Regions from separate parts of the Lysinibacillus sp. FSL M8-0337 genome, predicted to be linked through region 2. Evidence: riboswitches for the same ligand, from Rfam matches in the RefSeq annotation. Region 2 holds a riboswitch; the other holds the start of a gene.

Region 1 (4,250 bases), 330 kb from region 2:
TGAAAAATTACGTCAGCAGAGCGTTGAAATAATTCTTTCAACATTTTCAATTCGATTTCTTGTTCTATTGATTGAATATTCCTCATCTCCTACTGAACCAAATTCAAACAAATTATTTTACTAAAATACTTATAAACATATATTTCCCAATGTCCAAAAAATTATGCAATAAATCTTACACTAGTGAGATAATTCATTAATTCTAAATATAGATATCCTTTTAGCCAATCATTTTTTGTAAATTAGCCATTTCAATTGCGGACATCGCTGCGTCATAACCTTTATTGCCAGATTTTGTTCCAGCACGTTCAATCGCTTGCTCAATATTTTCCGTTGTGACAATCCCAAAAATAACTGGTACATTTGTCGAAAGCGATACGTTTGCAATGCCTTTAGCTGATTCGTTACACACATAATCATAATGTGTTGTAGAGCCACGAATAACTGTACCCAAACCTATAATGGCATCATATTTTTTCGTTTCAGCTAGTTGCTTTGCGATAAACGGTACTTCAAATGCACCTGGCACCCACGCAACATCTATTAAATCATCGTCTACACCATGACGCTTTAGCCCATCTAATGCACCACTTAATAATTTACTTGTTATAAATTCATTAAAACGACCAACAACCACCGCTATTTTTAAATCATTGCCAATTAATTGTGCTTCAAATGTTTTTCCCATCATTTCATTCTCCTCTTTTACATAGTAAGTGAATTTTCTATTTGCATATGTTGACGACGATATGTTGCTAATGCGTCAATCGAAATCATTTTTAATTTATGTTTTTGTGCATATTTGACTAACTCATCAAAGCGCAGCATTTCTCCATTATCGCCCATAATTTCACATATCACGCCAGCTTGTACACTGTTGCAAAGTTTTGCTAAATCGATAGTAGCCTCCGTATGTCCTCGGCGCTCTAATACCCCATTTTCTTTCGCAATTAGCGGAAAAACATGTCCAGGTCGACGGAAATCCGATGCTTGTGCATGTGACACTAGCATTTTTTGAATCGTCAAAGCACGTTCAAAAGCACTAATGCCTGTTGTTGTCTCTTTATAGTCAATACTGACAGTAAACGCTGTTTGGTGATTATCGGTGTTATTTATGACCATTGGCTGTAACGCTAATTTTTGTGCGAGCTGCTGTGAAATAGGTGTACAAATAAGACCTCTTCCATATGTTGCCATGAAATTAATCGTTTCTGGTGACATAAACTCTGCAAGGGCCAGTAGATCTCCTTCATTTTCACGGTCTTCATCATCCACAACAACAATCATATTGCCCTGTTTTAAATCGGCAATTGCTTCTTCAATTGAATGTAGCAACATTGCCACCTCCTAATAGATTTGACTTTCAATGTATGTTTTTTTCTTTCTATAGCAGGTTAAAAACCATGCTTCGCTAAGTAATCTTTTGTAATGGTTGACGATTGCAGACCACCCTTTAACTGGTGAATAATGTATTTGCCTACTAAATCGGTTTCAATATTGACCAGTGCCCCAACATTTTTAACACCTAGTACGGTTTCTTTGTATGTGTGTGGAATAAGCGATACTGTGACACTGTTTTTTTCAACATGAAAGAGCGTTAAACTCGTTCCATCAATTGTGATTGAACCTTTAGGAATACAATAGCTAGTTAAGTCCTCTGAAAGTTCGATATCAATATAGACCGCATTTGCCATTGGGCGTTTGCGTATAATTTTCCCTACACCATCTACATGACCTGAAACAAAATGGCCACCAAATCGTCCATTGGCTGGCATTGCACGCTCTAAATTGACTGCATGACCAACAGTTAATTGCTGTAAATTCGTCGCTTTCACTGTTTCAGGCATTACATCCATTGTCAGCTCTTGGTCATTGTAATGAGTTACTGTCAAACAAACCCCATTAACGGCTATACTATCCCCGAGCTTCACATCCGCCACTATTTTGGGCGAAATCACTGTTATTTCCATACTTTGCCTATCGCTTTGCAAGGTTTTTACTGTGCCAATATCCTCAATAATACCTGTAAACATTTTTCCACCTACTTTCTCAACCCTATGTCGTAAACCTTTTGATAGTTATGTTAATCCCCCCTCCATTTTTTATGACCAAAACAAAGAAAAAACCCCTTTAGCATAAAAGGGGTTTGGGAGTACTTATACATAAGACGTCACGAAATAAACCTAGTGGATACAAAAATTTTCCACAGGCTACCATCTTATTGTTCTTCTCCCATCCAGACTATCACTGTCGGTTTTGGATTTGCACCAAATCAGCTTGCGCTCACGGACTTTGAATTGCTTCATCACCGCCGATTGGGAATTTCACCCTACCCCGAAGAACAGATACCTATTCAATTTTTTCCCTAAATAAAAAACTTCCCAACAGAAGCGATGGGAAGTTATATTTCATATAAGCGTAGCCAAATAGACCTTTTAAAGTCATACGAATTTAAAAAGCTTATACTTTCATCCTTCTCCCATCCAGACTGTAACTGTCGGTTTTGGATTTGCACCAAATCAGCTTGCGCTCACGGACTTTGAATTACTTCATCACCGCCGATTGGGAATTTCACCCTACCCTGAAGGATATATTATTTAGTTACTTCATACGATAACATTATTTTAATAGATTATCCACCTAAAATTTTTTAATGCACGCATGCTGATTACTTATTTTTGCCAAAAAAAGCTATACTCTATTAATTTTTATGGTATTTCTTCCTTGAAATCCAATAGTGCGAAATTGTTACAGTTAAAGTAATCCATATGAACGTTATCACCATATTTCCATATAGTTGTGAATCTATTGAACCTGTTATTAATACCATCATTGCCTGTTGACTCATGCCAGCAGGATTCACTAAATCAATTATTGGATGTAAACCACTAATGATTTTCAACAATAGCAAGCAAACGATACTAATTAAAGCTATAACGCCCTGCCCATTAAAAATAGTACTGATCATCGAAGTAAAAGAAATCATAAAAAGTACCCATACTAAGTAAAATCCAAGCGCTAATATCAGCGTAAAAAATGGAATATTACTAAACAAGAAATTTACATAAACGTAAGATACAAAATAGCCAAATGTCACACTAAGCGCTACAAATGAGAAATTAGAAAAAAGCTTTCCACCGATATAGGATCCTACCTTTACAGGTCTTGTTAATATAAAATCAAGCATCCCATTCGCTTTATCTGATTGAATTATACCCATTATGGCAATAACAATTACCATAATGCCCAACTGATCAAATTGGGAGCCTAGAGTTGCCGCCATTACTTGTGCTCCATCCTGTTGCATGATTGCAGGATCAATCGTAATGCCTTGATTTCCGCCGAGCGCTGCTAAAATTGAAGGTAAATAGTATGTAACCACTGGTTGTGTTGCGCCTAAAAACATAAAAACAAGAGGTAACCAAAGGATCTTAAACTCTCGAAACATTTGTACATACTCTTTTTTCGTTAAAATATATAAAGGTGTCATACACTCACCACCATTTTTAAAAAGATATCTTCTAACGTCTCACTGCTTCCAACTTCAAATTTAACGATATCCATGTTGTTGTCCATTGCATCACGAATCAACCTATCTTTATTTTGCTGAATATTATCGAGGGTAATCTTCGCCTTCTTGCCTAATACTTCAACATTCTTAACATATGGGAGCTTTTCAATGATTTGCACCCAAAGCATATTATGTGATGCCAATTCAAGATGCACAACCGCTTCGTGATTGTTAGTTAATTTATCTAATGTCGTATCCTCAATTTTCTTACCTTGTTTCATAATGACAAAGCGTTCACATATTTCTTCTGCATCCCCTAAAATATGAGTAGATAATAGAATAGTCGTTTCATGTTTAATTTCTTGTATTAAATTTAAGACCTCTCTTCTGCCTATTGGATCTAATGCCGATACAGGCTCATCCATGACAATAAAAGATGGCTTATGTAACAGTGTTTGGGCAATGCCAAGCCTTTGCTTCATTCCCCCAGAAAATGTTTGAACTTTCTCATGTTGTTCATTTATAAGCCCAACTTTTGTTAAAATAGCTGGTACTTCCTTCACCAACTCTTGTTTTGTTATGCCAGATAACTGTCCCATAAAAAAGAGTGTTTCTGTAGCTGTCATCCAATGAAAGAAATCAGGATATTGTGGAAGGTAACCAATTTCTTTTTTCATGGTTTTAATTTTTTTCCCATCTAGAAGGACTTCTCCTTTTTCCGCATTTAAAATATCTGCAA
Region 2 (4,250 bases):
CTTTTGCTCGGGTTTGGCACATGGCAAAACTGAGATAAAATTATTATTTAAATGTAACTTTTGCGAGTGTTAGACGACAAATACTATGAGAACGGGGGTGGAGTGCTTTGAATGACTCCGTGTTCCATCGACTATACGATGCATACCATCAAGACGTGTTCCAGTTTCTTATTTATCTAGTAAAAAATCGTACACTGGCTGAGGATCTTGCACATGAGGTTTATGTCCGTGTGCTGCGATCTTATGAACAATTCGCAGGAAATAGCAGTGAAAAAACTTGGCTTTTTGCCATTGCTAAAAATGTCGCAATTGATCATTTTCGAAAGCAGGCTGTGCGCCAAAAACATTCGCTCGATTTTTTTGACTGGGAAACGGAACAGTTACATTCAACCACACCATCACCGGAAGATGTGCTACAGGCCAGTGATGAATTAAAGCAGATAGAGTCTGCACTTGAAAATTGTACAGGGGATCAAAAAATGGTTATTATTATGCGCTATTTCCAAGATTTATCAATTACTGAAACTGCGCAAATACTTGATTGGACAGAGGCGAAGGTTAAAACGACGCAACATCGAGCCATTAAGTTTTTAAGACAACATCTACAACAGGCTAGGGAACAGGAGGCGAAAAGGCAATGACGCATAAACAACAATTTGACGATGAACAACTTGAACAAATGTTGAGCAATGCCCCGAAGCTTACTGACCACCGCTCGAAAGACAAAGTGTTAAAAAGATTGCTTGCTGATGCACGTTTACAAGACAATATACATCTTCAAGAGGCCATAGTAGATGAAGTAAAAGAACAACAAGCACAATCATTGCCTGCTCAAGAAAATATTGATCCTATAAAACGACGCAAGAGTAGGTTGCCTATTTTAAGTAGTGTTGCTGCAATTTTTGTACTATCAATAGCAGGGTACATCTATGTATCGAACAATTCTTCCGTAAAGGATGAAGCAAACGCCCCAATCGAAAATTATTCTTCCATGCAGGAGGATCGGTCGGTCACAGAAAGTGAAAATGCAGATGCAGATAGTGTGATGAAAGCGAATATTGGTGCTGAGCATGCTCGTATCCTATCGTTGCGGACATCTGTTTACGAAGATGATTTAGTCGATGCAGTCGTTTTCAGAATTGGTTTACCTGGTGGCAAGGCTGATAGTATACCAATGACCTATATTATTAAGAACGAAAAAATAACTGCTGATTTTGGGAAGAAGAAACCAACAACTTTACAAATGTATAAAAAATACGCACCTCAAATTGATGAAGAAGCAATGGGTTTAACGGACTATCATCCGTACAAAGGTGAGTTAAAAGAAGAAGGTAAGACGCTTGTGCACGTATTACCAGAAGAAAATGATTATGATGTAGCTTCGGCATCTGTCACAAAATATTTAAGCTCGTTAAAAGATACTTTTTCCGAATCCGAATATAAAGCCATTGCCATTAAACAGGCAGATGGTTCTGCTTACGAGTTTTCGCAAGCAGAAGAGCCGAGTGAGCCTATAGCGCTAACAAAAGATAATCATTATAACTATTATTTATATACAGAGGGAAACGGGACTGAATATTTATCGCCTGATTTCCATCAAACGTATCCTACTGTGACAGAGGCTCTACTGGCGATGCGAGACAAAAAGGATGATGTTTATGTGCCAGTTGTTCCGGAAAATGTCACATACACTGTAAAAGAAGAAGAAGATGGGGTTGTGGTCACATTTGACGCACCACTTGATTTAACGACAATGGATGCTGTACGGGCAACACAATTAATCGAAGCAATGATGTTGACTGCGTCAAGCTTTGATAAAAAGATACGTTTAGATAACATTGTACAGGAAAGTTGGGAAGGCTTTGATTTAACAAATTTTTTACCCATGCCTGTAGGAGCCAATAAACAAATGATGCCATAATATAGAAAACAGCTATCAGATAGAGATAGCTGTTTTTTTATAATTGAAATACCGCGGGTAAAGCACCTTGATTCGCGGGTAAATGATAAAATATCGCGGGTAAGTGACTTTGCTCCGCGGGTAAGTTACTCCATGATTTCTCGCAAAATGCTTCATTTATTAAAACATACAAATTTAATCGGATTATTTTAAGCAGAAGTATTTACTTTTATGTGATAAAACATTATAGTTAGTTTATAAAATAATATTGATTCATCTTCGGGGCAGGGTGAAAATCCCGACCGGCGGTAATAGAGTTGTAAATCGCTAGTGTAGTAGTAAGCTACAGTAGCTCGCATGATTTACTAGATGGCTCTTCAGCCCGCGACCTGTGCAAAGATTTTTTTGCATGGCTGACTTGGTGTAATTCCAAGGCCGACAGTATAGTCTGGATGGGAGAAGATGAAGGTACGATCGTCATTCGTTGTTACGAATTAAGCTATGTGCGAACGTTTTTTTAGTGTGTCTTTAAGTGCACGCTATGCACAAAAAATAGCTAGTAATGGCGTTATTTTATCATGCCTTTTCTCCCTTATGCTGATTTGCATAAGGGTTTTTTCGTGAAAAACAATCGATTACGTCGTAACCTTTCTTCTTGCAAGATTGAATCAGCAAAGAGGAGAGAGTTTTCAATGAAGAAAAATGTCAAACTGCAATCGTTTATTACGATTGGTATGCTGAGTAGTATTTCGTTTTTATTAATGTTATTTAATTTCCCGATTCCACCGTTCCCAGCCTTTTTGGAAGTGGATTTCAGTGATATGCCTGCCTTACTTGCAGCCATCACGATGGGCCCAGTAGCAGGTATTTTAGTAGAGCTATTTAAAAATGTCTTAGATTGGATTTTCTCTGGTACGCCAACAGGAGTGCCAGTTGGTCATATTGCAAACTTTGTAACAGGCATATTATTTATTTTACCAGTATCATTTATTTTTAACCGTTTTAAAACGATTGGAGGTCTTGTTGGAGGATTAGCAACAGGAACGATTGTGATGGCGGTTGGAATGAGCTTGTTAAATATCGCAGTATTTTTACCGATGTACACTTACTTCTTAGGAATGGAGCCAGTCGTTGGCGATTCATTATACACAATGATTGTTGCAGGCATTTTACCATTTAATATCGTGAAAGGTGTGTTATTAACGGCGGTTATGGCGTTATTATTCACAACGATGCGCAAATGGATCAACCAACAACGCACAATGTATTTATCAAAATAATTCATTTCACCTCGAGCATATTTTGAACTGCACCCCAATTGTTAGACACATCTAACAATTGGAGGTGCAGTTTTTTTATGGATCCAATAGCATACTGGGAAATTCAGGAACTGTCTAGTCTAATTTACTATTTTAATGTACAATTAATAAGAGATTAGTTAGTTTTGAGGAGATTGAAGAGATGAGTGAGAATAAAGGACAATGGTCTAGTAAATTAGGATTTATTTTAGCATCAGCGGGTGCGGCAATTGGGCTAGGGGCTATTTGGAAGTTACCCTATGTCACAGGGCAAAGTGGTGGAGGCGCATTTTTCCTAATTTTTGTGCTTTTTACATTATTAATCGGCCTACCGATGTTATTATCCGAGTATATTTTAGGGCGGGGTACGCAATCGGAAGCTGTCACTGCCTATAAAAAAGTTGTGCCAACGAAACCGGCATGGGCTTGGGTTGGACGTATGGGTGTATTGGGTTGTTTTCTATTATTAACCTTTTACAGTGTTGTAGGAGGATGGATTTTTATTTATAGCGGCCTTGGAGTATCGGGTGCAGTTATTGATTCTTCAGTTAATCCAGGCGATTTATTTGGAAAGATTATTAGCACACCGTGGATTACATTACTAGGTTTAGCGTTATTTACATTAACCAATGTACTTGTTATTTCGCTAGGTGTACAAAATGGTATTGAGAAAGCAAATAAATGGATGATGCCATTGTTATTTGTGATGTTTATCATTCTTGTTATTCGTGCATTAACTTTAGATGGGGCAATGGAAGGTGTGAAATTCTTCTTATGGCCTGATTTTTCTAATATAACAGGTAAAGCGTTACTAGAGGCGCTAGGGCAGTCATTCTTTGGTTTGGCAGTAGGTTTCTCTTGTTTGGTTACATATAGTTCGTATTTGAAAAAAGATGTTAGTTTACCAAATTCAGCAGGTTCCGTTGTTATTTTGACAGTACTTGTGTCGTTTTTAGCAGGACTAGCTATTTTCCCAGTTGTATTTGCTTTTGATTTGGAACCGCAAGCTGGGCCTGGCTTATTATTTATGGTGCTGCCGACAGCATTTAGTC

What was found. Region 2 has a riboswitch for FMN ahead of MKY08_RS05935 (ECF transporter S component). Riboswitches for the same ligand answer to the same signal wherever they lie in the genome.
Region 1: it holds a riboswitch for FMN, as region 2 does, so the genes downstream of both, ribE (riboflavin synthase) here and MKY08_RS05935 (ECF transporter S component) in region 2, are expected to answer to the same signal.

The regions. Positions count from the first base shown of each region.
Region 1 covers NZ_CP151996.1:1,640,515-1,644,764, reverse strand. Annotated here, with positions in the region: gene MKY08_RS07615 (spore germination protein) at 1-86, opposite strand, end outside; gene ribE (6,7-dimethyl-8-ribityllumazine synthase) at 221-688, opposite strand; gene ribB (3,4-dihydroxy-2-butanone-4-phosphate synthase) at 706-1,338, opposite strand; gene ribE (riboflavin synthase) at 1,395-2,033, opposite strand; FMN riboswitch at 2,221-2,346, opposite strand; FMN riboswitch at 2,468-2,593, opposite strand; gene MKY08_RS07595 (hypothetical protein) at 2,702-3,490, opposite strand; gene MKY08_RS07590 (ABC transporter ATP-binding protein) at 3,487-4,250, opposite strand, start outside.
Region 2 covers NZ_CP151996.1:1,309,697-1,313,946, forward strand. Annotated here, with positions in the region: gene sigX (RNA polymerase sigma factor SigX) at 108-641, shown strand; gene MKY08_RS05930 (RNA polymerase subunit sigma) at 638-1,921, shown strand; FMN riboswitch at 2,172-2,368, shown strand; gene MKY08_RS05935 (ECF transporter S component) at 2,593-3,180, shown strand; gene MKY08_RS05940 (sodium-dependent transporter) at 3,362-4,250, shown strand, end outside.